2 regions of the Streptomyces bottropensis ATCC 25435 genome follow, and region 1 is predicted to be linked to the other one. Evidence: riboswitches for the same ligand, from Rfam matches in the RefSeq annotation. Region 1 holds a riboswitch; the other holds the start of a gene.
The links. Region 1 has a riboswitch for S-adenosylmethionine ahead of thrC (threonine synthase). Riboswitches for the same ligand answer to the same signal wherever they lie in the genome.
Positions count from the first base shown of each region.

Region 1 (15,029 bases):
CGGCCCGCGCCCACGCGCCCCTCCGCGAGCCCGCCGGTGCGCACGTCGTGGCCGAGGGCGACCGGGACGCCGTCGAGGCGTTCGGCGAGGAGCGCGCGCAACGGGACGTCGCGCCAGCCGAGGTTGGCGGCGTAGACGGCGATGCCCCGGCCGGAGTCGACGATGCCGGGTACGGCGACCCCGGCGGCGGCCGGGGGCTCGCCGAAGTGCCGCTCGCCGTACGCGCGCAGTTCGGCGGCGAGGTCGAGGATCGAGGTGACGACCGCCTCCGCCCCGCGCTCGCGTCCGGTGGCGCGCCGGGTCTGGTGCAGCAGCACGGGGGGTGCGCCGGGTGCGGGGCCGGCCCCGACCAGTGCGGCCTTCATCCCGGTGCCGCCCACATCGAGGGCGATGACATGTCTCACGGGAACAGTGTGGCCCTTTGACCCGCGAGAGGTCTAGTCCACTTACGTGGTGTAGACCTTGTGGTGTAGACCTTATGGAAGGTTTGGGAAGTTGAGAGATCAACGGCCTTGAACGCGGGGCCTGTGATTCAGGCTGTTGTGCGCGGGGCTCGTGCGACAGGTTGGGGCAGTGGGAGTGCGACAGCGGCAGCGGCGGACGAACGCCGGGGTCAGGAACAGCGGCATAGCGGCGGCGTCCGCACTGGGACTGATGGCGACGCTCGCGGGCTGCGGCGCCTCGGAGGCCGAGGGCCCCGGCGTCACGCTGAGACTGGTCGCCGCCGACTACGGCGACTCCAAGGCGAACAGCTCCCAGAAGTACTGGGACGCGGTCGTGAAGGCGTACGAGAAGAAGACTCCGGGCGTCAGGATCGACGTCAGCGTCTACTCCTGGAACGACGTCGACCGCAAGATCAAGGAGATGGTCGCCGCCGACGAGGCCCCCGATCTCGCGCAGGCCGGCACCTACGCGGACTACGCCTCGGCCGGCCGGCTCTACGAGGTCGACGACCTGCTCTCCATCCCCGTCCAGGCCGGCTTCCTCCCCCAGCTCGCCGACGCGGGCAAGGTGAAGCGGGTCGCGTACGGGATGCCGTTCGCCGCGTCCACCCGCGTCCTCTTCTACAACAAGAAGCTCTTCGCCGAGGCGGGCATCGACCGCGCCCCGCGCAGCTGGAACGAGCTGGCCGCCGATGCCGAGGCGCTCAAGGGGGCCGGGGTCGGCACCCCGTACGCGCTGCCGCTCGGGTCCGAGGAGGCGCAGGCCGAGACCATGCAGTGGCTGCTCAGCGGCGGGGGCGGCTACACCGACAACGTCGGCACCTACCGGATCGACTCCGACGACAACGTCCGGACCTTCACCTGGCTCAAGGACGAGCTCGTCGACAAGGGCCTCACCGGGCCCGTCGCCCCCGCCGAACTCAACCGCGCCGACGCGTTCGCGGCGTTCGCGCGCGGAGAGGTCGGCATGCTCAACGGGCACCCCAGCCTGATGAAGATGGCCGCCGACGAGGGGGTCGAGTACGGGACGGCCGCCATGCCGGGGCGTGACGCGCGCAAGCACGCGACCATGGGGGTCGCCGACTGGATGATGGCCTTCAAGCAGAACGGGCACGAGGACGAGATCGGTGACTTCCTCGACTTCGTCTACAGCGACGAGAACGTGCTCGACTTCTCCCGGGAGTACGACCTGCTGCCGGTGACCGCGTCCGCGTCCGAGGAGATGGCGGGGGACAAGGGCGACGCGGATCTCAGGCCCTTCCTCGAAGCACTGCCCAGCGCGGAGCTGTATCCGGTCGGCAAGACGTCCTGGGCGGATGTCAGTGCGGCGCTGAAGGAGCAGATCGGGCGGGCGGTGCGGTCTGACGCGAAGCCGGCGACCGTGCTCGGTGAGCTGCAGCAGACGGCCACTGTCGCTGACCGGGAGGAGTAGGGCGGCCGGGGGGCGGGGGCGCGACATGGGGGGCGGGTGCGGGTGCGTCGGCGGGTGCGGTTCGGTGGGGCTTCTCGCGCAGTTCCCCGCGCCCCTGAGAGACACGGCCCCTGCGGGCCGAAAAGCACGGGCCGCAGGCCCTGCTTTTCAGGGGCGCGGGGAACTGCGCGACCAGCCCTCACTCACCCGCACCCGACCGCGCACCTCACCCGCACCCGAGCACGCACCTCGCCCCTCGCGCCGCCCCCACCACGTGACCACGTGCCCCCGCGTGATGTCACACCCGTCCGTTACCGTCGAGCCATGGACGAGCTGGGCACCCGGGAGCAGGCGATCCTCGCCGTGGAGCGGCAAGGGTGGGAGGGGCCGGGGGCCAAGGAGCGGGTCATCCGGGAGCGGCTCGGGCTGGCGCCGGTGCGGTACTACCAGCTGCTCAACGCCCTGCTCGACGACCCCCGCGCCCTCGCCCACGACCCGGTCACCGTCAACCGGCTGCGAAGGGTCCGGGAGGGACGCCGGGCCGAGCGATGACGGATAGGGTCGACGCCATGGGCAGCCACAAGGACACAGACAACCCCAAGGCCACCTTGCCGACACCCGTGACCCCGGCCGGGCGGGACGCGCTGGACGCGATCCTCGACCGCCCGGGCGGCACGGTGATCGCCCTCGACTTCGACGGCACGCTCGCCCCGATCGTCCCCGACCCCGAGCAGGCCCGCGCCCACCCCGACGCGGTCGCCGCCCTCGCCGCCCTCGCCCCCAAGGTCGCCTCCGTGGCCGTGGTGACCGGCCGCCCGGCGGCCGTCGCCGTCCGCCACGGCGGCTTCGCCGGTGTCCCCGGGCTGGAACGCCTCGTCGTCCTCGGCCACTACGGCGCCGAACGCTGGGACGCCGTCACCGGCACGGTCAGCGCCCCCGCCCCGCACCCCGGTGTCGCGGCGGTCCGCGCGGAGCTGCCCGGCTTCCTGGACGGCGTCGGCGCGTGGCAGGGGACCTGGATCGAGGAGAAGGGGCGGGCGGTCGCCGTCCACACCCGCCGCGCCGTCGACCCCCAGGCCGCCTTCGACGCGCTGCGCGCCCCGCTCACCGACCTCGCCGCCCGCCACGGCCTCATCGTCGAACCCGGCCGCATGGTCCTCGAACTGCGGCCCCCGGGCATGGACAAGGGCGTGGCCCTCCGCGACCACCTCACGCGGACCGGCGCCGGATCCGTCCTCTACGCCGGCGACGACCTGGGCGACCTCCCCGCCTTCGCCGCCGTCGAGAAACTCCGCACCGAGGGCACGCCCGGCCTCCTGGTCTGCAGCGGCAGCGCGGAGGTCACCGAACTGTCGGAGCGGGCCGACCTGGTGGTGAACGGCCCGGAGGGGGTCGTCCGCCTCCTGGCGGGCATCGCCGAGCACGTATAGCGAGGCGACGAGGAGAGGGCCCGGCCTCCCGTCGATGCCCCGCCACGCCTCCCGGCGCTACCGGGGGGCCTCCTCCAGCGCCCTCAGCTGGTCCAGGAACCACTGCGTGGGCGGCAGCGCGGTGGCCGCCGCGACCAGCCGCTTGCCCCGCTCCGCCCGCTCGGCCGCCGGCAGGTTCAACGCCTCGTCCAGCGCGGCCGCCGTACCCACCACGTCGTACGGGTTCACCACCACGGCGTCGTCCCCCAGCTCCTCGTACGCCCCGGCCTCCCGCGACAGCACCAGCACGCACCCCTCCTCGGAGATCACCGGCACCTCCTTGGCGACGAGGTTCATGCCGTCGCGGATGGGGTTCACCAGGGCCACGTCCGCGAGACGGTACGCGGCGAGGGAGCGTGCGAAGTCGTCCTTGAGGTGGAGGAGGACCGGGGTCCAGTCCGGTGTCCCGTACCGCTCGTTGATGTCGTCCGCGACCCGCTGGACCTCGGCCATGTAGTCCCGGTACACCGCGAGGTCCTGCCGCGACGGGTACGCGAAGGCGACGTGCACGACGCGCTCGCGCCAGGTCGGCCGGTCGTCGAGGAGCTGCCGGTAGGCGTGCAGGCCGCGCACGATGTTCTTCGACAGCTCGGTGCGGTCGACGCGGACGATCGTGCGGCGCGGGGTGCCGTCGGGGGCCGTGCCGATCTGCTCCCGCAGCGTGACGATGCGTTCGTCGACGTCCGCCTGGTGGGCACGGGTCCGCAGGAAGTCGGCGTCGGCGCCCAGGCCGTGCACGCCGATCCTCGTGCCGGACGCGGCGTCGGGGCCGAGGACGGCGTGACAGCACGCGGTGAACGCGTCCGCCCACCGCCGGGTGAGGAACGCGGCGCGGTCGGCGCCGAGGATGCCGTCGAGCACCTGCGCGGCGATGTCGTCGGGGAGCATCCGGAAGTAGTCGACGGGCGCCCACGGGGTGTGCGAGAAGTGGCCGATGCGCAGGTCGGGGCGGAGTTCGCGCAGCATGCGGGGGACCAGGACCAGGTGGTAGTCCTGCACCAGGACGGCCGCGCCCTCCGCCGCCTCGTCGGCGAGCGCCTCGGCGAAGGCGCGGTTGTACGTCTCGTACGCCGCCCACTGCCGCCGGAACTCCGCGTCGAAGGCCGGTTCCAGCGGGGTCTGGTAGAGCATGTGGTGCACGAACCACAGCGTGGAGTTGGCGACGCCGTTGTACGCGTCGTGGTGCACGTCGGCGGGGATGTCGAGCATGCGCACGCCCGGTTCGGCGATGCCGCGTCGTACGGCCTCGCGGTCGCCGTCGCCCAGGGCGGAGCACACCCAGACGGCGCCGGAGGACGGGTCGATCGCGGAGAGGCCCGAGACGAGACCGCCGCCGCCGCGCTTCGCGCCGAGCGTGTCGGTCCTCTCGTCCAGCGTGTAGGTGACGGGTCCCCGGTTGGACGCGACGAGTACGTGGGCCGGGCCGTGCGTTGATGCCATAAGGCTCAACCTAGCCCGGGGGTTCGGCGGTCAAACGTGCGGTTCGGCCGTATACAGGAGTGCCTCGGGGGGTGGGGGGTGCGGGTGCGTCGGCGGGTGCGGGTCCGGTGGGGCTTCTCGCGCAGTTCCCCGCGCCCCTAACAGCCCAGCCCCTGCTTTTCAGGGGCGCGGGGAACTGCGCGACCGGCCCCCGGCACCCGACACCCCCGGCCCCGAAAAAAATTACGCCGCCTTCCGCTCCGCGTACTCCGCGATCTCCACCATCGGCTGCCGTTCCTCCAGGTCCACCGAGTACGTCCGCGGCTCGAACCCCTCCCGTCCGCGCTCGAACTGCGTCAGGACGGGACGTATCAGGTGGCCGCGGGCCAGTCGGAGCTGGGCCGTGCGGTAGATCGCCGCGGACATGCGGCCCAGCGCCTGCCCGTCCTGGTGGCGGTGTTTGCGGACGCCCACGTCGACCTGGGACAGGGCGTCGAGGCCGACCAGGTGCAGCGCGTCGACCAGCATGCCCAGCTCCACGCCGTAGCCGACGGGGAACGGGAGCCGTTCCAGGAGGGAGCGGCGGGCCGCGTACTCGCCGCCGAGGGGCTGGACGAAGCCGGCCAGCTGGGGCCAGTGCATGTTGAGCAGGGGACGGGCCATGAGTTCCGTCACACGGCCGCCCTGGCCGGCGGCGGAGCCCAGGGGGCGGTCGTACATCGCCTTGACGAGGTCGACACCGGGGTCCGTCAGCAGCGGGCCGACGATCCCGGAGACGAAGTCGGACGAGAACTCCCTGAGGTCCGCGTCGATGAAGCAGACGATGTCACCGCTCGTGACGAGCAGGGAGCGCCACAGGACCTCGCCCTTGCCGGGCACGGTCGGGACGCGGGGCAGTATGTCGTCGCGGTGGACGACCCGCGCGCCGGCCGCCGCCGCGACCTGCGACGTCCGGTCGGTGGAGCCGGAGTCGACGACCACGATCTCGTCGACGAGCGGGACCTGCCGCATGAGGTCGTGGCGGATGATCGCGACGATGTCGCCGACGGTCTCCTCCTCGTTCAGCGCGGGCAGGACCACGCTGACCGACTGGCCGCAGGCGCGTTTGGCGGCCATGATCCTGTGGAGCGGGCGGTCGGCCATGGACCAGGAGCGGGTACTCAGCCAGCGCTCGACTTCCTTCAGCACAGTGCGCGGCTCCTCTGCGTTCATCTCGCGGTTCGGACGGCTCTCTCAACTGTCCTGGCCTTCGGTTACAGTCTTGGACAACGCTGGTGACCATCGCATGTCGGTGCCCGTCGGCGTATACAACCAAATACCGCTCATCCAGAGGGGCAGAGGGATACGGCCCGATGAAGCCCCGGCAACCCTCCAGCCGGTCTGACCACGTTGTCGTGGTGAGGCTCCCGGCTCGGGAAGGTGCCAAATCCGTCTCACGGCGAAGTGCGTCGTGAGGAAGATGAGGAGAAAGGGCCTCGCCTCCATGGCTGCGCAGACTGTTGCAAGCACCATCGATTCCACCTCCACAGTAGACCTCGGGCCCGCCGCCGCCCTGAGCTGTCGGGAATGCGGTCACCGGGTACCGCTCGGACCGGTCTTCGCCTGTGAGGAGTGTTTCGGGCCTCTGGAGATCGCGTACGACTACTCCGCGTACGACACGGAGGAGCTGCGGAAGACGATCGAGTCCGGCCCCGCGAACATCTGGCGGTACGCGCCCCTGCTGCCCGTCCCGGCCGACGTGGCGACCAAGCCGAACATCAACCCCGGCTGGACCCAGCTCGTCAAGGCAGACAACCTGGCCGCCGCGCTCGGCGTCGACGCCGGCAAGCTGTTCATCAAGGACGACTCCGGCAACCCGACGCACTCCTTCAAGGACCGTGTCGTCGCCCAGGCGCTGGAAGCCGCCCGTGCCTTCGGCTTCACCACCCTCTCCTGCTCCTCCACGGGCAACCTGGCCGGTGCCGTCGGCGCCGCCGCCGCCCGCGCCGGTTTCCGGTCCTGCGTGTTCATCCCGCACGACCTGGAGCAGGGCAAGGTCGTCATGGCCGCGGTCTACGGCGGCGAGCTGGTCGGCATCGAGGGCAACTACGACGACGTGAACCGCTTCTGCTCCGAGCTGATCGGCGACCCGGCCGGCGAGGGCTGGGGCTTCGTGAACGTCAACCTGCGGCCGTACTACGCGGAGGGCTCCAAGACCCTGGCGTACGAGATCTGCGAGCAGCTCGGCTGGAAGCTGCCGGACCAGCTGGTCGTGCCGATCGCCTCCGGATCGCAGCTCACGAAGATCGACAAGGGCCTCCAGGAGCTGATCAAGCTCGGCCTCGTCGAGGACAAGCCGTACAAGATCTACGGTGCGCAGGCCGAGGGGTGCTCGCCGGTGTCGGTGGCCTACAAGGCGGGCCACGACGTAGTGCGGCCGCAGAAGCCGAACACCATCGCCAAGTCGCTCGCGATCGGCAACCCGGCGGACGGTCCCTACGTGCTCGACATCGCGCGGCGGACCGGCGGGGCCGTGGAGGACGTGACGGACGAGCAGATCGTCGAGGCGATCAAGCTGCTGGCGCGGACCGAGGGGATCTTCGCGGAGACCGCCGGCGGGGTGACCGTCGGCGTCACGAAGAAGCTGATCGAGGACGGCGTCCTCGACCCGACGCTGACCACGGTCGTGCTCAACACCGGTGACGGTCTCAAGACGCTGGACGCGGTGGCCGGGACCGGCCTGACCGCGACCATCCGGCCCAGCCTCGATGCGTTCCGAGACGCCGGTCTCGCGTAAGGGCCGGTAGTCGTTCGTCCGCGGGTCCGTGGGGGCTGGTCGGGCCCACGCGGCGGCAGCCGCATAACCGGTACAGCCCCGCGCCCCCAACTCTTCTGCACCGACCGGAGGTCACAAGTCATGAGCGTCAACGTCCGCATCCCCACCATCCTTCGCACCTATACCGGTGGGCAGGCCGAGGTCCAGGCCGAGGGGGCCAACCTCGCCGAGGTGATCGCCGACCTGGAGAAGAACCACAACGGGATCGCCGCCCGGGTTCTCGATGATCAGGGCAAGCTGCGGCGGTTCGTGAATGTGTACGTGAATGACGACGATGTCCGGTTCGAGCAGGGGCTGGAGACGGCGACGCCGGACGGTGCGGGCGTGTCGATCATTCCCGCGGTCGCCGGTGGCTGACCGCCGGTCCGTACCCGCCGGTAGTAACCGTCGGTAACTTTGATTACCGAGAGTTCATCGAATTGCCCCCTCCGCGAGAGAAGCGGAGGGGGCAATTCTCTATGGTTGAGCACTGTAGAGTTGGGGAACCCGGTCCGATCACCGTAGTGATTCCTTGCCGGATGCATATGTGATTCCGCCGCACGCCCTATATGAAGTAGCCAAAGTGTGCAGGCCTTTTGTGTATTTCGCTCCTTTTGTGGGGCCCGACTTGCCCTGAATTCAGGCGAATTGTTCGTACATTCCCGACCGGTCGTGTCCAGAATTCTCGTCCGATTGACCTGTTGCAGAGGGCAGTTGGACAGATACATTCGGCCGCGGTCGACGCGTTCCGGCGCACACCCCCAACCGTTGGGGGGTGAGGTCTGACCCGGATCCGCGAAGTGTGGATCTGTGCAAGGGCCAGTAATAGGGGAGTTAGGCATGGCTCAGGGCACCGTCAAGTGGTTCAACGCGGAGAAGGGGTACGGCTTCATCGCGGTCGACGGTGGTGCGGATGTATTCGTCCACTACAGCGCGATTCAGATGGACGGCTACCGCACCCTGGAAGAGGGCCAGCGGGTCGAGTTCGAGATCTCGCAGGGTCAGAAGGGGCCGCAGGCGGACATGGTCCGACTCGCGGCCGGCTGAAGTAACGCGCCGGGTTCAACGCAGCGACGTTCTTCGTTCTTCGTAGGAGGGCTCGCACCCCGTTTTCGGGGTGCGAGCCCTCTTGTGTGCGCGGGCGCCGACGAGTCCGGGCGGGGCCGCGCCGAGGGGCGCGCGTCGGGGGGTCGTGCACGGGGGCGCGAGGGCGCGCTCACCTGCGGATCACCGAGAGACGCCCGCGCCCGCCCGTGACCCGACCACCACCCCTCGACGGGCCCGCTTCGAGGGCGCACCTTGCACTCGGGCATGCCGAGTGCTAATCATTGGCGTTAGCACTCTGAAGGTGAGAGTGACAACGAGGACCGGGTCGGCGAGGCCCGCAAGCCGGGTGGGGCAAGGAACCACGAGGCAGGCAGGCCGTCCGTCGCGGGCGCCAGCGCGGTCCGGAGCAATCCACCCCCTGTCCGGGAGGACCACTTCACATGGCCAAGATCATCGCGTTCGACGAGGAGGCACGGCGCGGCCTCGAGCGCGGCATGAACCAGCTCGCGGACGCCGTCAAGGTGACGCTCGGCCCCAAGGGCCGCAACGTCGTCCTCGAGAAGAAGTGGGGCGCCCCCACGATCACCAACGATGGTGTTTCCATCGCCAAGGAGATCGAGCTCGAGGACCCGTACGAGAAGATCGGCGCCGAGCTGGTCAAGGAAGTCGCGAAGAAGACGGACGACGTAGCCGGTGACGGCACGACGACCGCGACCGTCCTGGCCCAGGCCCTGGTGCGCGAGGGTCTGCGCAACGTGGCCGCCGGCGCCAACCCGATGGCCCTCAAGCGCGGCATCGAGAAGGCCGTCGAGGCCGTCTCCGGCGCCCTGCTGGAGCAGGCGAAGGATGTCGAGACCAAGGAGCAGATCGCTTCCACGGCCTCCATCTCCGCCGCCGACACCCAGATCGGCGAGCTCATCGCCGAGGCGATGGACAAGGTCGGCAAGGAAGGCGTCATCACCGTCGAGGAGTCCCAGACCTTCGGTCTGGAGCTGGAGCTCACCGAGGGTATGCGCTTCGACAAGGGCTACATCTCGGCGTACTTCGCCACCGACATGGAGCGTATGGAGGCCGTCCTCGACGACCCGTACATCCTGATCGCGAACTCCAAGATCGCGAACGTCAAGGACCTGCTCCCGCTCCTGGAGAAGGTCATGCAGTCGGGCAAGCCGCTGCTGATCATCGCCGAGGACGTCGAGGGCGAGGCCCTGTCGACCCTGGTCGTCAACAAGATCCGCGGCACCTTCAAGTCCGTCGCCGTCAAGGCCCCGGGCTTCGGTGACCGCCGCAAGGCGATGCTGAACGACATCGCCATCCTCACCGGTGGCGAGGTCATCTCCGAGGAGGTCGGTCTCAAGCTCGAGAACACCTCCATCGACCTCCTGGGCCGTGCCCGCAAGGTCGTCATCACCAAGGACGAGACCACCATCGTCGACGGGTCCGGCTCCTCGGAGCAGGTCCAGGGCCGGGTCAACCAGATCCGCGCCGAGATCGAGAACAGCGACTCGGACTACGACCGCGAGAAGCTCCAGGAGCGCCTGGCGAAGCTCGCGGGCGGCGTGGCCGTCATCAAGGCCGGTGCCGCGACCGAGGTCGAGCTCAAGGAGCGCAAGCACCGCATCGAGGACGCCGTTCGCAACGCGAAGGCGGCCGTCGAGGAGGGCATCGTCGCCGGTGGTGGCGTGGCCCTGCTCCAGGCCACCTCGGTCTTCGAGAAGCTGGACCTGGAGGGTGACGAGCTGACCGGCGCCAACGCCGTGAAGCTCGCCCTGGAGGCCCCGCTCAAGCAGATCGCCGTCAACGGCGGCCTTGAGGGCGGTGTCATCGTCGAGAAGGTGCGCAACCTGCCCGTCGGCCACGGCCTGAACGCCGCGACCGGTGAGTACGTCGACATGATCGCCGAGGGCATCATCGACCCGGCGAAGGTCACGCGCTCCGCGCTGCAGAACGCGGCCTCCATCGCCGCGCTGTTCCTCACCACCGAGGCCGTCATCGCCGACAAGCCGGAGAAGGCCGGTGCCGGCGCCGGCGCCGGTGGCGGCATGCCGGGCGGTGACATGGACTTCTGATCGACCCCGGTCGATCACCGTCCTGCGGTACCGAGGGCGGCACTCCCTGGAAACGGGGGGTGCCGCCCTCGGGCGTGTCCGGGGTCACATCGGACGGGGGTGCGGCGACGGAATGCGGTGGCGGGCGGGGCGGTTGTGCGGAGTGACTATATGCATGCGCATGTAGTGCAGTGTCCATGCCACCTTCGAATCACCCGCGCCACCCGCGCCACCCATGTCGTCCGAACGTCCCGAGGAGTCCCCACGTGACCACCGCCTCCACCTCCCGTGCCGCCGAGGTCCTGTCCCGGCCCGTCACGATCAACGGCCTGACCGTCCCGAACCGGATCGTCATGGCGCCCATGACGCGGACGTTCTCGCCCGGTGGTGTGCCGGGGGCGGACGTGGCCGCGTACTACGGGCGGCGGGCGACCGCGGGGGTCGGGCTGATCGTGACCGAGGGGACCTACGTCGGGCACGAGACGGCCGGGGACGTGGACAACGTGCCGAGGTTCGCCGGTGAGGAGCAGCTCGCGGGGTGGGCGAAGGTCGCGGAGGCGGTGCATGCCGGGGGCGGCACGATCGTCCCGCAGCTGTGGCACATCGGGGCCGTCCGGCAGCAGGGACAGCTCTTCCCCGAGGCGCCGGTCCTCGGCCCGTCCGGTCTGCGGGTCGACGGCACCGAGGCCGAGGGCGGCCGGGCCATGACGCAGGCCGACATCGACGAGGTCATCGAGGCCTTCGCCAGGTCCGCAGCCGAGGCCGAGCGCATCGGCATGGACGGCGTCGAGCTGCACGGCGCCCACGGCTACCTGATCGACCAGTTCCTCTGGGAGCGCACCAACCGTCGTACGGACGCCTACGGCGGTGACCTCGTCGCCCGGACGAAGTTCGCGGCGGCGGTCGTGGCGGCCGTGCGGGACTCCGTGTCCGCCGACTTCCCCGTCATCTTCCGCTACTCGCAGTGGAAGCAGGACGGGTACGACGCCCGCCTCGCCCAGACGCCCGAGGAGCTGGAGGCGCTGCTGAACCCGCTCGTCGCGGCCGGCGTCGACGCCTTCCACGCGTCCACGCGCCGTTACTGGCAGGCGGAGTTCGACGGTTCCGAGCTGAACCTCGCGGGCTGGACGAAGAAGCTCACCGGCAAGCCCACCATCACGGTCGGCTCGGTCGGCCTGGACGGCGAGTTCCTCACCGCGTTCGCCGGCGAGAGTGCGCCGTCGAAGGGTATCGACGACCTGCTGAACAGCCTGGAGGCCGACGAGTTCGATCTCGTCGCCGTGGGCCGGGCGCTGCTCCAGGACCCGGAGTGGGCCGCGAAGGTCCTCGACGGCCGCTTCGACGAACTGAAGGCGTTCCAGCCGTCGGCGCTGACGTCGCTCAGCTGAGGCGCGCCGGGGCCTTCGGCAGGCGTAGTCAGAGAGGCGCTCATACCGGGGTCCCTTCCTGACGCTCCTGTCGTCGCTGGTCCATCGCCGCGCGGATCTCCGCCGCGCGGGCCTGGACGGTTGATGAGGTCAGGAGTGCCTGGGGGTGGAGGGGCGGAGGGCGTTCGCCCCGGCATGTGGCGCAGACGCCGCCCGGGAGGGCTTCCGGGCGGCCCGGGGCGCGGCAGTGGGCGCATTCCAGCATGCGGAGAGGCGGCCGGGAGGGGTGTGGTTCCGGGGCCCGTTCCGGCTCCCATGGCGGCTGCGGCTCCGGCTCCGGCTCCGGTTCCGGCTCCGGTGGGAGTTTGTCGCGAAGGCGGGTGCGGATGAGGGCCGCCGGGCTGTGGACCGGGACGGGGAGGCCGGCGGTGAGGGCCCGGTGGATGTGCTCCTCGGTGGCGCCGCGCTCGAACCACGGTGCCAGCAGCGGGGCCAGGGCCACGCAGTCGGCCTGCGAGAGGGACAGGGCCGGAACCGTACGGCCGAGGGCGGCGAGCAGGATGTGGGCGCGGGAGCGGGTGGGACGGGCCCGTTCCGGCTCCTCCTCGGGTACGTCACCCCGGGTGAACCTCGCCCACCAGAGGTCGTCGCGCGCGGTACGCGAGAACCACGTTCGGGTGATCCAGTGCGCGGTGCCCGACGCGGCGGTCAGGTGTTCGCGACCCCGGCGCAGGTGGCCCGCGTTCTGCAGCCTGTTGAGGGCGGTCCGCAGGGCGCACTGGCCGTACGGCAGCTCCTTGGCCAGCGTCTTCACGCTGATGTCGGCGCCGTCGGGCAGGCGGTCGATGAACGCGGCGATCGCTGCTTCGCGGGGCGGGAGTCCGGCGAAGTCATGGGCCGAACGGGGGAGTTGGCCGGGGGCGGCGCGCTTGCCGTAGCCCGGGGCCGCCATCGGGTGGGGGTGCGGGGCGGGCGGGATCGCGTGCGCGGGCGGGGCGGCAGCACTAAAGTTGGCAACAGCCATGGGATCGAACTTTTCCTTCGATCTCGTAGGTCAAGCCCCCGCAGGTGCTGGTAACACCTGGCGGGGGCTGTTTCGTCTGCGGGCACCGTATCAGCATCGTCACCCTGCGTGGCAAGTCGAACGCGTGACGTCAACTTGCCGGGTGGGAGGGTGGGTTGAGGCCCACCTCCCCATCCGAAAAAAGAGGGCTCGCGGCTGACGGCTTGAGCTTCGGGGCCGGTCCGTCGAGGCGTCAGCCCATGCTCTTCGCGCCGTCCAGGGACTCCCGGATGATGTCCGCGTGACCGGCGTGCTGCGCGGTCTCGGCGATGATGTGCAGCAGCACCCTGCGGGCCGACCAGCTCGCCTCCTCTTCGAACCAGGGGGCCTTCGGGAGCGGGTGGGACGCGTTCAGGTCGGGCAGTGTGGCCACCAGTTCGTCGGTCCGGTCGGCCACCTCGGCGTACTCCGCCAGCGCACCGGCCAGCGTCTCGCCGGGCAGCATCCGGAACTCGTCGGCGCGCTTCGCCCAGTCCGCCTCGGTCATGGCGGTGAAGTCCGGCATCGTCGAGGGTCCGTCCACGATGAAGGCCGCCCAGTTCCGTTCCACCGACGTGACGTGCTTGATCAGGCCGCCCAGGCACAGTTCACTGGTCGTGGTGCGACGACCTGCCTCCTCGTCGGTGAGGTCGCGCGTGGTGAACCGCATGAAATGGCGCTGCTTGGAGAGGGCTTCCAGCAGTTCCGCGCGCTCGCCGGTTGCGGTGTTGGTCATGGTCTCGGCCTCCGTGGGTTCCGGTTCGGTTCCGTCGGTCGAGACCACGTTAGGAGTCGATTAGGTCAGATCCTGTCCGCTACTGCTTGAGGTCTTCGACGAACGCGGACCACGCCTCGGCCCGGAACACGAGTGCCGGGCCGAGGGGGGTCTTGGAGTCCCGCACGGGGATGTGGGTGGGGTGGCCTTCGGCGACCTCTAGGCAGTTGCCGCCGCTGCCCTCGCTGTAGCTGGACTTGTACCAGTGGGCCACTTCTAGGCAGTTGCCGCCGCTGCCGTCGCTGTACGTGGACTTGCGCCAGGTCACCGAGTGGAGGCCGTACTCAGGGCTGATCTTCATGGGCGTAATCCTCCGCCACCGATTCGATCAAGGCCAGAGATTCGTGGGGCGAGAGCGCGGTGGCTCCCAGTAAATCGTAGGCCAGTTCGTAGCGAGTGACGGTGGCCGGGTCGTCTTCCAGCCTGCCGGTTCCGGGGCCCTCGAAGTAGACGAGGGGCGGAGCGTCGTCGAAGCCCATCAGCTTGATCGCCCCGCCCATCAGTGTGTGTGCCCCCGCCCTGAACGGCAGCACCTGCGCGATGATCCGACGCCGGTGGACGAGGGCGGCGACGTGGCGAAGGGCCTCGACCATGACGGCAGGGCTGCCCGTCACGCGACGCAACGCCGCCTCGTCCAGTACGACCCTCAGCAGAGGCTTTGTTGGATCGTCGAGGAGCCCGGCTCGTTCCAGCCGTGCCGAGACGAGCTTGTCGATCGCCCCGTCAGGGGCGGTCGGCTGATGCGCGATGCAGACGGCCCGAGCGTAGGCGCCGTTCTGGAGCAGCCCCGGGATGAGCATGGGCGCGTACTCCCTGATCCTCGAAGCGACTGCCTCGGCCTCGGCTGCCTGCGCGAAGTGCTCCGGATACTTGGACTTGGCGGTGGCCTGGCAATTCCGCAGGAAAAAATCCCCCGTCTCCAGTGCCACATCGATCAGCCGTGCGATCTCCGGCTGCAACCGCCGTACCGCCGACTCCAGTTGCCCCACGAACGACCCGCTCACGAACAACCGCTGGCCCAGGTCCTCCTGGCTGAGCCCCGCCCTCTCCCGGGCGTGCCGCAACTCCGCCCCCAGCAGCGCCCGGGGTGACGACGACGGGTCCAGATCCTTCGGTCCTGGCATGGCCACAGCTCCCCTGTCCAGCAGAACCCCTGTTGGGGCGTCGTATCTGGCCAGGCTAAAGCCCCTTCGGACACGCTGTGTGGTGAATCG
Region 1 covers NZ_KB911581.1:8,474,093-8,489,121, reverse strand. Annotated here, with positions in the region: gene STRBO_RS0137565 (ROK family protein) at 1-404, opposite strand, end outside; gene STRBO_RS0137560 (extracellular solute-binding protein) at 574-1,875, shown strand; gene STRBO_RS0137555 (DUF3263 domain-containing protein) at 2,179-2,406, shown strand; gene otsB (trehalose-phosphatase) at 2,424-3,284, shown strand; gene STRBO_RS0137545 (alpha,alpha-trehalose-phosphate synthase (UDP-forming)) at 3,342-4,763, opposite strand; gene STRBO_RS0137540 (glucosyl-3-phosphoglycerate synthase) at 4,986-5,930, opposite strand; SAM riboswitch class I at 6,062-6,208, shown strand; gene thrC (threonine synthase) at 6,226-7,518, shown strand; gene STRBO_RS0137530 (MoaD/ThiS family protein) at 7,639-7,914, shown strand; gene STRBO_RS0137525 (cold-shock protein) at 8,377-8,583, shown strand; gene groL (chaperonin GroEL) at 9,024-10,652, shown strand; gene STRBO_RS0137515 (NADH:flavin oxidoreductase) at 10,898-12,019, shown strand; gene STRBO_RS0137510 (hypothetical protein) at 12,060-12,950, opposite strand; gene STRBO_RS0137505 (DinB family protein) at 13,255-13,776, opposite strand; gene STRBO_RS0137500 (DUF397 domain-containing protein) at 13,856-14,116, opposite strand; gene STRBO_RS0137495 (helix-turn-helix domain-containing protein) at 14,100-14,939, opposite strand.

Region 2 (15,029 bases), 1.8 Mb from region 1:
GGCCTCCTGGCGCTGCTGCGCGAGTGTGCGCTGCTTGTCCTGGATCTTCTTCAGCGCCTCGACCTGCTGGCTGGTCAGCTGGTCGAGGGTGGCGGCCTTGTCCAGGTATTCGTCCGGATCGGCGGAGAGGAAGAGCTGGATCGAGGAGTCGATGCCGCCCGAGCGGTACTGGGCGCTGGCCGCCAGGCCTATGCCCTCACGCAGTTCGTTGAGCTCCTCCTGGCCCTTGGCGACGTTGTCCTGGATCGTGGAGATCTCTTTTTCGAGCTTCTCCTGCTTCTCCTCGGCCCCGTTGAGCTTGTCGGTGGCCCGCCCGGCGTCCTCGTAGAGCTTGTGGACCTTGGTCTTGACCTCGTCCTTGCTCGGCTTCTCCGCGGGCGCGGCGTTGGCGGCCTGCGCACTCAGGGCCACGGCAGCGGCGGCGGCGGTGGTGAGCACGGTCACGCGCGCACGGCTCGGCTGCTTGAGTCGACGGTGGGACGCCACGGTAGGTGAACTCCTTCATGTGAGCGACCGGCCGGCGGGGACTCCGGCGACGATCACCCGTTCAGAGGTTTGAGCCCAGACCCTAGTGACCCAACGGTGATCACTTCAAATCCCCCACAGGAAAAATCCCGTCCCAGGGCGCACAATTTACACTCAACGCACATGCGGTAATGCTCGGTTGACGCTACGTCGCGCAACGTTTCGGTCAATTCGGGCATAGGGCCTGTTTGTTGCTGTTGGGGCGGACGGTGTCGAAAGCTCAGGTAAGCCGCTTGAGGAGCACCGCGGACGCCACCGGGCGGGCACCCGCCTTCGCGATCCCGTCGGCGACCTCCCGGTCGGTGGAGGCGACGATGACCGGCCGGCCGGGCGGCTCGGCACGCACCAGCTGGCGAATCAACTCGTCGGCGGTGACACCCGGCTTGGAGAACAGCACCCGCACCCCGCGCGGCGGCGCGAGCAGCACCGGCGCGGCCAGCTCGGCCCCGTCGAAGACGCAGGTGACCTCGGCGCCGGTCTGCGCGGCGAGCTGGGAGAGCTGCCCGAGGAGTCTGAGGCGCTGCTTCTCCAGCGGCATCTGCGGATAGCCGGTCTTGGTCACGTTGTAGCCGTCGACGACGAGATGCGCCTGCGGCAGCGCCAGCAACTGGTTCAGGATCGCCGGGTCGTTCTCCGACAGCGCGCGGGCGGCGATGTCCTTGGGGGTCATCCGCCCCGGCTCGACCGCGTCGACGGTCTCGGCGGGCCGTACGGAGACCGGCGGCAGCGCCAGCTCGCGGCGCAGCCCCTGGGCGGCCTCCAGCACGGTGTCCAGCAGCAGCCGTACCCGCATGTCCTCGACGCTGCGGCCCTCGCGGGCGGCCCGCCGGGCGGCCTCCAGGGCGGTCTCCGCCTCGCCGAGCCGGGCCTTGAGCCGCCGGCTCTCGCTCTCGGCGGCGGACACCTGGGCGTGGCCCTCGGCGCGTACGGTCTCCATCTCGGCGTGCAGCTTGCGCAGGGCGGCCTCGCCCCGCTTGACGTCGCTGAGGGCGGCCCGGAGCTTGCGGTGCATCGAGTCGGCCTCCTTCTTGGCCGCCTCCAGCTCCGCGCGCAACCGCTCCGTCTCGGACTTCGTGTGACCACGGGCCTCGGCGAGCTGCTCGCGCAGCCGCTCCAGCTCGGCACGGCTCTCCTCGTCGGCCCGCTCGGCGTCCGCCCGCAGGGCCTCCTCGCCGGCGGCGGCGACCAGCTTCACCCAGCCCGTGGGGCGCAGCACATAGGCCGCGGCCGCCACGTCCAGCGGGTCAGCGGCCGGCGGCGGCGTGCCCGTGTCGAGGGCGCCGGACAGCTCCGGGTGGGCCTCCCGGAACCGCTCCCCGATCCGCTGTCTGAACAGCGTGTCGCTCTCCACGGCGGCCGCCATCGCGTTCCCGGCGAACTTCACCCGACGGGTCGGGGTGAACCGGGCGTACTGCCTGAGCTGTGCGGGCAGTTCGGCGACCGTCAGGCCGCCGAACCCGTCCGAGACGATCTGCACGACCCGCTTGCGCACGCCCTCGGGCAGCGGGCGGTCGAGCACCTCGGCGGCGCCGTCGCCCGGCCCCCCGCCTGCGGTCTCCACCATCCGTCACCCCACTGTCCGTGCGGGACCGGCTCCCTCAGGAGTCGGCGCCCGGCCTGTCCACGAGTTCCACCTGGTCCACTGCGTTGCACCAGCGGCAGCGCACCGACTCGATGGTCTCACTGACCACCTCGCGCTCCTCGACCTTGGGCTGCCCGGCGAGGTCGAGGTGCACGTACTCGACGACCTTCGACGAGCGGGTCACGTCGAACCGCGTGAGATTGCCACAGAGCGTGCAGCGCCAGCGGGTCGTGTCCGTCGGCAGGGGAACCGTCATCGTGGCTGCTCTTCCTTCTTCCAGTCTCCGTGAAGCGCCGACGTCCCGGTGCTTGTGGCTCGTAACCCTACGGCCTGACCGGTACCGGACGCCCGTTCGCCCACGGCGGCGGCGCCGATCGGCTCCGGCGGCGCGGGCGATGCGCGCGGGCGGCGAGGCGGTCTGTGCGAGTGGGTCCCGTTACGTCATGCTCTGCGCATGATCGGCAAGTGGATCGCCCCGGCCGCCCGGGCCGTACGGAACGAGTCGGCGCCCGTCACCTACGGGCTGATCGCCGCCTGCTGTGCGATTTTCCTGATCGGACCGGCTGCGGGCCTCAACCCCGCGTACGGCACCGGGGACGAACTGCTCGCCGCGCAGCGCGCGTACTTCCATCGCTGGGGCGTCGTCCCCGTCGAACTCTTCGACGGCACTCCGCGCGCGGCACTGACCCCCCTCACCGCGCTCTTCGTCCACGGCAGCTGGCTGCACCTCCTCGGCAACATGCTCTTCCTCTTCGTCTTCGGGGCGATGGCCGAGGAACGCATGGGCCGGGTGGCGTTCGCCCTGTTCTACGTGAGCTGCGGCTACCTCGCGCTGGTGGCGTACGCGGCGGCCCACTCCGGGTCGCCGCAGTCCCTGGTCGGCGCCTCCGGGGCGATCTCCGCGGTCCTCGGCGCGTTCCTGTACCTGTTCCCGCGGGCGCGGGTGACGAGCCTCCTGCCCTTCCTCTTCTTCCTCCCGCTGCGCTTCCCGGCATGGGTGACCCTGCCGTTCTGGGTGAGCCTGCAGTGGCTGGCGGCGGGGCGGCAGACCTCGGGGCCGGGCGTCGCCTATCTGGCGCACCTGGTCGGGTTCGCACTGGGGTTCGTCTTCGCGTGGGGGCGTTTCGGGCGTGGGGCTAGAGTGAAACCGCCAGCGGACGCGTCAGGACACGTCCCTGCTCCGGCCCCCGAGGGAGAGAAACAGCCGTGATCACCGCGATCGTGCTCATCAAGACCAGCGTGGACCGGATCCCGGAGATCGCGGAGTCGATCGCCGCGATCGACTCGGTGACCGAGGTGTTCTCCGTGACCGGCACGTACGACCTGGTCGCCATGGTGCGGGTGAAGGAGCACGAGGACCTCGCGGACGTGATCCCCGGCCGTATCAGCAAGATCCCGGGCGTCCTCGGCACGGACACCCATGTCGCCTTCCGCGCCTACTCCCAGCACGACCTGGAGGCGGCCTTCGCCATCGGGCTGGACGGCTAGGGGCCTCTCACGCGGGCCGCTGCGGCGGGGGTCGGTCGGGGAGGTCGACGGCCGCGACGCCCTCGGTCGAGGACGGCGTCGCGCAGGTTCGGCCCGTCGACGGACTCCGTGGCCGTCCACGGCCGCTCGCCCTCGGTGTCCGCGTCGACGACCCGTGCGGTGTGCGTGCCGTTCCCGCCGAGGGTCCTTCTGGCGCAGCGCCCGCACCCCGTGCACCCACGTCGGGGACACGCCGGGGGATCAGCCCGTTCGGGTCAGACGGCCGGGACGCAACGGCCGTTCTCCGTGCGGTAGTTCCACTTCGCGCCGTTCCGTACGAGTTCCTTCACGGCGCGCACGAAGCGCTCCACGTGCTCGTCGGGAGTGCCCGCGCCGAAGCTCACCCGGATCGCGTTGAGGGAGCGCTCGCCGGGCGCCGCCTCGGGCGCGCCGCACTCGCCCTGGTTCTGCGGGTCGCTGCCGAGGAGGGTGCGGACGAGGGGGTGGGCGCAGAAGAGGCCGTCGCGTACGCCGATGCCGTACTCGGCGGAGAGGGCGGCGGCGAAGTGGGAGCTGTTCCAGCCCTCGACGACGAAGGAGAGGACGCCGACGCGCGGGGCGTCGTCCCCGAAGAGGGAGAGGGTCCGCACCTCGGGCACCTCGGCGAGCCCTGCCCGTACGGCGTCGATCAGATGCCGCTCCCGGGCGACCAGCGTGTCGAACCCGGCCTCGGTGAGGGCCTTGCAGGCGGAGGCGATGGAGTGAACACCGATGACGTTGGGCGAGCCGGCCTCGTGGCGCGCGGCGCTCTCGTGCCACTCGACGTCCACGCCGCCGTCCGTCCGGCGGGTCACCTTGCGGCTGGCGCCGCCGCCCGCGAGATACGGGTCGGCCGCACGCAGCCAGTCGGCGCGCCCGGCGAGCACGCCGGACCCGAACGGCGCGTACAGCTTGTGCCCCGAGAAGGCGACCCAGTCCACGTCCAGCTCCTGCACGGAGACGGGGTGGTGGGGCGCCAGCTGGGCGGCGTCGAGCACGATCCGCGCGCCGTGCGCGTGCGCGGCGGCGGCCAGTTCGCGCACCGGCCAGATCTCCCCGGTGACGTTCGAGGCACCGGTGACGCACACCAGCGCCGGCCCGTGCGGGTCACGTCCGGCCAGCGCGGCCACCAGGGTGGCCACGGCCTGCCCGGGCGTACGCGGCGCGTCCAGGTAGGTCACCCGGGCGTCGCGCCAGGGCAGCAGCGAGGCGTGGTGCTCGGTCTCGAAGACGAAGACCTGGCAGTCGGCGGGCAGGGCCGCGGCCAGGAGGTTCAGGGAGTCGGTGGTCGAACGGGTGAAGATCAGCTGGTCGTCGGCCCGGCAGTCGAGGAACTCCGCGACGGTTGTGCGGGCGTTCTCGAAGAGGTCGGTCGACAGCTGGGAGAGGTAGCCGGCACCGCGGTGGACGCTGCCGTAGTAGGGCGCGTACGCCGCCACGTCGTCCCACACGCGCTGCAGGGCCGGGGCGCTGGCGGCGTAGTCGAGGGCGGCGTAGGTGACCTCACCACCGGTGACGAGGGGGACGGTGACATCTCGGCCCAGAACGGGCAGCGGGGCACAGACGGCACGGTCGGCGGCAAGGGTGGAGACAGACATGGCGAACTCCCGTGAGGGGCATGCCGAAGGAGGGCATGCGGAGAAAAGAGAAAAGGGTGCGCGGAGGCGGGGCTCGGCGGCCCTATCGCATTCGCTTGCTCACGGAAGACTCCCTCGAAGCCGCGCTTGCCGTAGACCTCGCTGCCTACGGCCCGGTCTTCACCCGGGGCACCCCGCCACGACGGAGGGTTGCCGGACAGCCAGCCGGGGCTTAGGGCTGTCACTCATGACCTGATCAGGAACGTACGTGAAGTGATCGGCGCGCCGCAACTCGTGTCCGGATGGCGGAATGGGGCGCGTGACGGGTCGAGGGCGCGGTTTCGTCTGCGGGTGCGGGTCCGGTGGGGGCTCCTCGCGCAGTTCCCCGCGCCCCTGAAAAGCAGGGGCCGCGCCCCGTGCTTTTCCCCGCCCCACCACCGCCCTTGAAGCCCGCCCGACCGCCGTCCTTGGCCCGCCCCACCGCCGTCCTCCAGCCCCGCCCGACCGCCGTCCTTCAGGCCCGCAGGGCCTGATGTCTTCAGGGGAGCGGGGAACTGCGCGAGAAGCCCCACCGGGCCCGCGCCCGACGCACTACCGGTTGGTGGCGGCGACCCACCGTTCGAGAGCTTGTCGCGCAGCCCCCGAGTCGATCGACTCCGCGGCCCTGGCCATCCCGTCCCGCAGCTGCTCCGCCAGCGGCCCGGACGTCGGCGACAACGCCACCAGCGCCGCCGCCGAGTTCAACAGCACCGCATCCCGCACCGGCCCGGTCTCGCCGCCCAGCAACCGCCGCGCGACATCCGCGTTGTACGACGCGTCGGCCCCCCGCAGCGCCTCCACGGGCACGAGCTCCAGCCCCACGTCGCGCGGGTCGAAGGCCTCCTCGGTGACCTTGCCGTCCCGGACGACCCACACCCGTGACGTCGCCGTCGTCGTCAGCTCGTCGAGGCCGTCGTCGCCCCGGAAGACCAGCGAGGAGTTGCCGCGCCCGGCGAAGACGCCCGCCATGATGGGGGCCATCCGGGGGTCGGCGACACCGACGGCCTGGGCGCGCACCTTCGCGGGGTTGGCCAGCGGGCCGAGCGCGTTGAAGACCGTCCTGATGCCCAACTGGCCCCGCGCGGCGGCCACATGACGCAGCGCCGGATGGAACTTCACCGCGAAGCAGAAGGTGATCCCGGCTTCGTCGGCGACCTCGGCCACCCGCTTCGGGGTCAGCTCCAGATTGACGCCCAGTTTCTCCAGCACGTCGGACGCGCCGGACGCCGACGACGCGGCCCGGTTCCCGTGCTTGACGACCTTCGCGCCCGTACCGGCGACGACGATCGACGACATCGTGGAGATGTTGACCGTCTTGGCGCCGTCCCCGCCCGTGCCGACGATGTCGACCGTCTCCCCGGCCACCTCGATCACGTTGGCGTGCTCGTAGAGCGCGTCGACGAGACCGGTGATCTCCTCGACGGTCTCCCCCTTGGCCCGCAGCGCCACCACGAACCCGGCGATCTGCGCGTCCGTCGCCTCGCCGCGCATGATCTGGTCCATCGCCCAGAAGGTGGCACCGGCGTCCTGGTCGTGCCCGGACAGCAGCGCGTTCAGTACCGCCGGCCAGGAACGGCCCGCCGCGGTGTCGCCTCCAGCGGGGGTCACAGCGCTCATAGCCGCTCCTGGGTGTCGTCACCGCGGGCAGAAAGGGGCCGCGCGGATCGTGAAATCACTGATGCACCCACCCTATCCAGGTCGGAGCACGGCGAAGGGCCCCCGTCCGAAGATCGGACGGGGGCCCTTCGACCGTGGTGTGGCGAAGCGGGACGATCAGTGGTGGCCGTGGCCGCTCGTGATCTCCTTGTACTCCTCGACGGTGGGCTTGGCGATCTGGCTGTCCTCGCCGTAGTAGCCCTTGCTCAGCTTGGCGCGGAGCTTCGACAGGCGCGTGATCTTGCGGGCGACACCGTTCTCGTCGACCGCGGCACCGATCTCGGCCGGCGCGTACTGCTCGTGCGCCGTGAGCGTGTGCAGCTGCTCCTGGCTGAGCGGCTCGTGGACCTCGATGAACTCACCGTGCGGCAGACGCTTGATGATGCCGGTCTCCCGACCGTGCAGCACCTTGTCCTTGTCCCGGCGCTGCAGGCCGAGGCAGATGCGCTTGGTGACGATGAACGCGATCACCGGGGCCACGAAGAACGCGATCCGGACGAACCAGGTGATCGAGTTGATCGACAGGTGGAAGTGGGTCGCCCAGAGGTCGTTTCCACCACCGATCAGCAGGACCATGTACCAGGTGATCCACGCGACACCGAAGGCCGTACGGGTCGGGACGTTGCGCGGGCGGTCCAGGATGTGGTGCTCGCGCTTGTCGCCGGTGACCCAGGACTCGATGAACGGGTAGACCGCGATCGCGACCAGGACCAGCGGGAAGATCACCAGCGGGATGAACACGCCCAGGACGAGCGTGTGGCCCCAGAAGTTGATCTCCCAGCCCGGCATGACACGGATCAGGCCCTCGGAGAAGCCCATGTACCAGTCGGGCTGGGCGCCGGTGGACACCTGGTCCGGCCGGTAGGGGCCCATGGTCCAGATCGGGTTGATCGTGGCGATCGCCGAGATCACCGAGATGACGCCGAAGACCAGGAAGAAGAAGCCTCCGGCCTTCGCCATGTACACCGGGAGCAGCGGCATGCCGACGACGTTGTTGTTCGTCTTGCCGGGGCCCGCGAACTGCGTGTGCTTGTGGTAGAAGACCAGGATCAGGTGCGCCACCAGCAGGCCGAGCATGATGCCCGGCAGCAGCAGGATGTGGACCGAGTAGAAGCGGGCCACGAAGTCGCCGCCCGGGAACTCTCCGCCGAAGAGGAAGAACGACAGGTACGTGCCGACGATCGGCACGGACAGGACCGCCCCCTCCATGAAGCGGACACCGGTGCCGGAGAGCAGGTCGTCCGGGAGCGAGTAACCGGTGAAGCCGGTGAACATGCCGAGGACGAACAGCAGGAAGCCGAACAGCCAGTTGACCTCACGCGGCTTGCGGAACGCGCCCGTGAAGAACACGCGCATCATGTGCACGAACATGCCGGCGAGGAAGATCAGCGCCGCCCAGTGGTGGATCTGCCGGATCAGCAGACCACCGCGCACCTCGAACGAGATGTGCATGGTCGAGTTGAACGCCTCGGACATCAGCTGGCCCTGCAGCGGGACGTACGGGCCGTGGTACTCCACCTCGTTCATCGACGGGTGGAAGAACAACGTCAGGTACACACCCGTGAGGATGATGATGATGAAGCTGTACAGGCAGATCTCACCCAGCATGAACGACCAGTGGTCGGGGAAGATCTTGCGCATGTTGGACTTGGCCAGGGAGTAGATCCCGAGCCGGCCGTCGGCCCAGTCGGCGACGCGCTCGCCGGCCGGTGCCTTCTCGCGCCTGTCGCGCGAACCGGTGGTGGTCGTAGTGCTCATCCGCGCTCCCAGAAGGCAGGACCGACGGGCTCATCGAAGTCGCTGACCGCTTCGAGGTAGCCGTCTTCACCGACGGTGATCCTCAGCTGCGGAAGGGCGTGACCCGCGGGGCCGAAGATGACCCGTCCGCCGTCGGCGAGGTCGAAGGTGGACTGGTGGCAGGGGCAGAGCACGTGGTGCGTCTGCTGCTCGTACAGGGAGATCGGGCAGCCCACGTGGGTGCAGATCTTCGAGAACGCCACGATGCCCTCGTGGGACCACTCCAGCTCGCGCTTGTCCTTGATGTCGTCCGGCTGGATCCGGACGATCATCAGGGCGTCCTTGGCGATGTTCTTCTGGAAGTCGTGGTCGTGCTCGCTCAGGCCGTCCGGCATGGCGAAGGTCAGCGACCCCACCGCGACGTCCGAGGGACGCAGCGGCTCGTTGGTGTTCATGTTGAGGAGCTTCTTGCCCTTGGCCCAGGTGGTGTGGCGCAGCTTGGTGCCGGGCGCCGGACCGAGGCCGCCCAGCAGCATCACACCGGAGAGCGGGAACAGGGCCAGCGCGCCGAACATCGTGTTGCGGATCAGCTTGCGACGGCCGAGCGCGGACTCCTTGGCACCGTCCGCGAAGTCCGCCAGGACCTTCGCCTTGACCTCGGGCGCCGCCTCGATCGGGTGACGCTCGTCGGCGACCTCCACGTCCGACATCAGCGTGCGGGCCCAGTGGACCGCGCCCGCGCCGATGCAGAACAGCGAGACGCCCAGCGTCATGCCCAGCGCGAAGTTCAGCGCGCTGATGTGACCGATCGGCCAGACGTAGATCGACTTGTGTACGTCGATCACGAGGTACGAGGCGATGAAGGCGACGGTGGCCAGCATCGACACCGTGAACATCAGGGCGACCGTCCGCTCGGACCGCTTCGCGGCCCGCTCGTCGATGTCCTGGACCCGGTGCTCGTGGGGCGGGAGGCCGGGGTCCGCGAAGGGATGCTTCTCGTCCGCGACCTGCACCGCGCCGTGCGCGTCCTGCTCGATGGGCAGGTTCTCTTCTGGAATCTCTTGGCTACTCATGACTTCTTGGCCTTTGCGGTCCGAGCGGCGACCCAGACGGCGACGGCGATCAGCAGGCCGAGCCCGAACACCCAGCCGAAGAGACCTTCGCTGACCGGGCCGAGTCCGCCGAGGCTGAGGCCACCGGGCTCCACGGTGTCGTCGCCGTTGACCGCGTCGAGGTACGCGATGATGTCCTTCTTGTTTTCTTCCGTCAGCGTGGTGTCGGGGAAGGACGGCATGTTCTGCGGGCCCGTCTGCATGGCCTCGTAGATGTGCTTCGGGGAGACACCCTCAAGGTCCGGCGCGTACTTGCCCTCGGACAGCGCACCGCCCTTGCCGGTGAAGTTGTGGCACTGCGTGCAGTTGGTGCGGAACAGTTCGCCGCCCTCGGCGATGTCCGCGCCCTCGGGGTCGTACGCGCTCTCGGTCGGGATCTCCGGACCGGCGCCCAGCGACGAGATGTACGCCGCGAGCTGGTCGATCTCGGCCTGCGAGTACACGACCGGCTTCTTCGGGATCTGCGCGCCCGGCTGCTGGGCCGGCATACGGCCGGTGCCGACCTGGAAGTCGACTGCCGCCGCGCCCACACCCACCAGGGAAGGACCGTCGGTGGTGCCCTCACCGCCGTTGCCGTGGCAGCTGGCGCACCCGACCGAGTAGAGCTTCTTGCCCTCCTCGATGGTCAGGGTCTGGGCGGTTTCGTCGGCCTGCGCCTTGTCCGCGGGGGCGAAGGCGGTGTACAGCCCCGCGCAGGCCGCCAACGCGATGAATAGGACGACGACCGCCGCCAGCGGATGGCGTCGTCGTGCGGAGAGCTTTTTCACGGATTACCCCGGTGTCAGGATCTTCTGCGTCGGTGCTTCTGGAAGGGTCGTTCTCGGTTCGAGGCAGGCGTTCGGTCCGCCCGGCCCGGCCGCCCGGTCTACTTGATCATGTAGATCGTGGCGAAGAGGCCGATCCAGACGACATCGACGAAGTGCCAGTAGTAGGACACGACGATGGCCGCGGTGGCCTGCTCGTGGGTGAACCTCTTGGCCGCGTAGGTGCGTCCGAGGACCAGCAGGAAGGCGATGAGACCGCCCGTCACGTGCAGGCCGTGGAAGCCGGTGGTCAGGTAGAACACCGAGCCGTACGGGTCGGACGAGAGCGACAGGCCCTCGTGCTTGACCAGCTCGGTGTACTCGAAGACCTGACCGCCGATGAAGATCGCACCCATCACGAACGTGACGATGAACCACATCCGGAGCTTCTTCACGTCCCCGCGCTCGGCGGCGAACACACCGAGCTGGCAGGTGAGGGAGGAGAGCACCAGGATCGTGGTGTTCGTCGCCGAGAACGGGAAGTTCAGAGTGCCGGCCTTCTCGTGCCAGAACTCCGGACCGGTCACCGATCGCAGGGTGAAGTACATCGCGAAGAGGGCCGCGAAGAACATCAACTCGGAACTCAACCAGATGATGGTTCCGACGCTGGTGAGGTTCGGCCGGTTGACCGACGGGTGCGCGTGCCCGGTTTCTACTGTCGTTGCTGTCGCCACGACCGACATTATGTCGGTCGCTTATCCCGCCCTCACTCCGGGGGGTGCCGTTCGGAGTGTTGCTCCCTTCCGTACCGGTGCTGACGTGGTGTTCGAGGGAGTAGCATCCGCGCATCGGGCCCTGTCCGTCTTGTTGTCCGTACGACGTCCGACCACTGCGTAACGGAGGAACAATGCAGCCGACCGCCACGGTGCTGGTCTACAGCGACGACTCGGGCACCCGGGAGCAGGTGCGGCTGGCCACCGGCCGGCGACCGGCTGCCGACGTGCCGCAGGTCGAGTTCTTGGAGTGCGCCACCCCGGCCGCCGTCATCAAGGAGCTGGACAGGGGCGGGATCGACGTCGTCGTCCTGGACGGCGAGGCCGCGCCCATGGGGGGCATGGGCGTGTGCCGGCAGATCAAGGACGAGATCTTCGAGTGCCCGCCCGCCTTGGTGCTGATCGCGCGGCCGCAGGACGCGTGGCTGGCGACCTGGAGCCGGGCCGACGCGGCGGTGACGCTGCCGGTGGAGCCGGTGGAGTTCGCCTCGGCACTGGCGTCGCTGCTGCGCCGCAAGCAGGCGCTGAGCGCCTAGCCCGCCGCGGGCCCGCCCCTACACCGACTCCGGTCTCAGGCGGGCCTGCACCTGGGCGGAGGGCGTTTCCGCGGTGCCGCCGACCAGGGCGCTGCCCTCGCGCCAGTTCTTCCAGTCGAGGTTCCAGTCGCCGTAGCCGTTGCCGAAGGGGGCCATGGTGTCGCCGGCCGAGTTGACGACCTCGACGATGTCGCCCTCGTTGATGGTGTCGTAGAACCACTCGGCGTTGCCCATGCTCATGCCGGTGCAGCCGTGGCTGACGTTGGCGTATCCCTGGGAGCCGGTCGACCAGGGGGCCGCGTGGACGTACTCGCCGCTGTTGGTGACCCTGACGGAGTGGTGCACGGTCAGGTCGTAGAAGTCCGACGCGCCTATGCTGGCGCTGGTCATGCGAACGGTGCCTTCCTTGGCCAGGACGACCTTGACGCCGTTGCGGGTGTCGTAGCCGGGTCTGCCGGTGGTCACCGGTATCTCCTTGATGACCTGGTCGTTCTTGTAGACCGTCATCCGGTGCGAGGAGGCGTCGGTGACGGCGACTATCTTGGCGCCGGTCGTCAGCTCGATGGGCTCGGCCTTCCCGCCCCAGAGCCGGTCGCCGACCTTGAGGCCCTCCAGGTTGCTGTGCACCCGGATGGTGGCCTCGGCGGGCCAGAACTCCTTCGGGCGGTAGTGGAGCTTCTTGTCGTCCACCCAGTGCCAGGCGCCCTCGGCGGCGGGGGTGGAGTCCACCTTCAACGCGCGTTCGACGACGGCCCTGGCGGCTTTGTCCTTGACCGGGCGGCTCAGCTCCGCGGTGACGGGCTGACCGACGCCGTACCGGCCCTCCTTCGGCCCGAAGGTGACGTTCAGGCGCTTCTTGGTGAGGGGGCGGCCGGTGTCGAAGGCGAGGGTCTCGCGGCCGGGGGCGCCGTCCTCGTCCTCGGTGCTCACCCGGACCGTGTAGCGGGCGTTGGCGGCCAGCGGTGAGGTGGAGTGCCAGCGGCCTCCGTCCTCGGAGAGTTCGCCCGCCACATAGCGTCCTGCGGCGTCCACGGCGGTGACGTCGGTGATGCGTCCGTCGTCCTGCGCCGTGACTTCCAGCGGCTTGTCGGGGTCGGCCTTGGCGCCCTCGCCGGTCGGTGTGTTGAAGGAGACCTGGTCGGCCGCGTCGTACGGCTTGCCCGAGAGCGGGTGGCCACCGGAACCGCAGGCGGTGACGCCCGCTCCCAGGGAGACCACCAACAGGGTGCAGCCGGCGACCGTACGGTTACGGGGTGATGTGCTCATGAGTTCACCGTAGGAACGCCCGTCAGGCGTGGCGCGCCGGGTGACCCGACCGAGCTACGGACGGTGTGGCAAAAGGGGGAAGCCCGGACCTCCTCTCGGAGTGTCCGGGCTTCCGTCCGCTCTGCGCGTGTTACGGGCGCGGTGTCACTGGTTCTGGCTCTCGCCCCGGTAGTACTCGAAGACCCAGCCCCAGAGACCGATCAGGATGATCGGGGTGGAGAAGTACAGCAGCCACCAGCCGAAGACGACGCCCATGAAGGCGAGGGCGCCACCGATGCCGAGGGCGAGGGGCTGCCAGCTGTGCGGGCTGAAGAACCCGATCTCACCGGCGCCGTCCGCGACGTCGGCCTCCTTGTCGTCCTGCGCGCCCACGTCGACCCGCCGGGCCGTGAAGGCCAGGTAGTAGCCGACCATGATGCACAGGCCGAAGGCCAGGAACAGCGCCGTGGTACCGGCCGGCTCCTTCGACCACACGCCATAGACGATCGCCATGGCGAGGACGAAGACGCTCAGCCAGATGAACATCTTGCCTTGGACCTTCACTTGCCGGCCTCCTTGCCGCTGGCCGCGAGCTCGTCCGCCGCCGGGCCGCCGTGCGCGAGCTGTTCGAGCGCGGCGATCTCCGGGTGGTGCAGGTCGAACGCCGGGGATTCACTGCGGATCCGCGGCAGGGTGAGGAAGTTGTGCCGCGGCGGCGGGCAGGACGTCGCCCACTCCAGCGAGCGGCCGTAGCCCCACGGGTCGTCGACCTCGACCTTCTTGCCGTACTTGGCCGTCTTCCACACGTTGTAGAGGAACGGCAGGATCGACAGACCGAGGACGAACGAGGCGATCGTGGAGATCGTGTTCAGCGCGGTGAACCCGTCGGCCGCGAGGTAGTCCGCGTAACGACGCGGCATGCCCTCCGCGCCCAGCCAGTGCTGGACGAGGAACGTGCCGTGGAAGCCGATGAACAGCGTCCAGAAGGTGATCTTGCCGAGGCGTTCGTCGAGCATCTTGCCCGTCATCTTCGGCCACCAGAAGTGGAAGCCGGAGAACATCGCGAAGACGACGGTGCCGAACACCACGTAGTGGAAGTGCGCCACCACGAAGTACGAGTCCGAGACGTGGAAGTCCATCGGCGGCGAGGCCAGGATGACACCGGTCAGACCACCGAAGGTGAAGGTGATCAGGAAGCCGGTGGCCCAGAGCATCGGTGTCTCGAAGGACAACGAGCCCTTCCACATCGTTCCGATCCAGTTGAAGAACTTCACGCCCGTCGGTACGGCGATGAGGAACGTCATGAAGGAGAAGAACGGTAGGAGCACGCCGCCCGTGACGTACATGTGGTGCGCCCACACCGTGACCGAGAGGCCGGCGATCGCGATGGTCGCTCCGATCAGGCCCATGTAGCCGAACATCGGCTTACGGGAGAAGACCGGGATGACCTCGGAGATGATGCCGAAGAACGGCAGGGCGATGATGTACACCTCTGGATGGCCGAAGAACCAGAAGAGGTGTTGCCAGAGCAACGCGCCGCCGTTGGCCGCGTCGAAGACGTGCGCGCCGAACTTGCGGTCCGCCTCCAGGGCGAACAGCGCGGCCGCGAGGACCGGGAAGGCGAGCAGGACCAGGACACCGGTCAGCAGCACGTTCCACACGAAGATCGGCATGCGGAACATGGTCATGCCGGGCGCGCGCATGCAGATGATCGTGGTGATGAAGTTGACCGAGCCGAGGATCGTGCCGAAGCCGGAGAAGGCCAGACCCATGATCCACATGTCGGCGCCGATACCCGGGCTGCGGACCGCGTCCGACAGCGGGCTGTAGGCGAACCAGCCGAAGTCGGCCGCGCCCTGCGGGGTGAGGAAGCCGGCGACCGCGATGAGCGAACCGAAGAGGTACAGCCAGTACGCGAACATGTTCAGCCGCGGGAACGCCACGTCCGGCGCGCCGATCTGCAGCGGCATGATCCAGTTGGCGAACCCGGCGAACAGC
Region 2 covers NZ_KB911581.1:6,702,756-6,717,784, forward strand. Annotated here, with positions in the region: gene STRBO_RS0129875 (C40 family peptidase) at 1-486, opposite strand, end outside; gene STRBO_RS0129880 (NYN domain-containing protein) at 746-2,089, opposite strand; gene STRBO_RS0129885 (hypothetical protein) at 2,124-2,363, opposite strand; gene STRBO_RS0129890 (rhomboid family intramembrane serine protease) at 2,562-3,317, shown strand; gene STRBO_RS0129895 (Lrp/AsnC family transcriptional regulator) at 3,314-3,595, shown strand; gene STRBO_RS0129900 (aminotransferase class V-fold PLP-dependent enzyme) at 3,850-5,211, opposite strand; SAM riboswitch class IV at 5,329-5,443, opposite strand; gene trpD (anthranilate phosphoribosyltransferase) at 5,782-6,846, opposite strand; gene qcrB (cytochrome bc1 complex cytochrome b subunit) at 7,003-8,643, opposite strand; gene qcrA (cytochrome bc1 complex Rieske iron-sulfur subunit) at 8,640-9,695, opposite strand; gene qcrC (cytochrome bc1 complex diheme cytochrome c subunit) at 9,692-10,501, opposite strand; gene ctaE (aa3-type cytochrome oxidase subunit III) at 10,600-11,220, opposite strand; gene STRBO_RS0129930 (response regulator) at 11,385-11,786, shown strand; gene STRBO_RS0129935 (L,D-transpeptidase) at 11,805-13,052, opposite strand; gene STRBO_RS0129940 (cytochrome c oxidase subunit 4) at 13,197-13,595, opposite strand; gene ctaD (aa3-type cytochrome oxidase subunit I) at 13,592-15,029, opposite strand, start outside.
Region 2: linked by a shared signal. The riboswitch ahead of STRBO_RS0129900 (aminotransferase class V-fold PLP-dependent enzyme) and the one ahead of thrC (threonine synthase) in region 1 are both predicted to bind S-adenosylmethionine.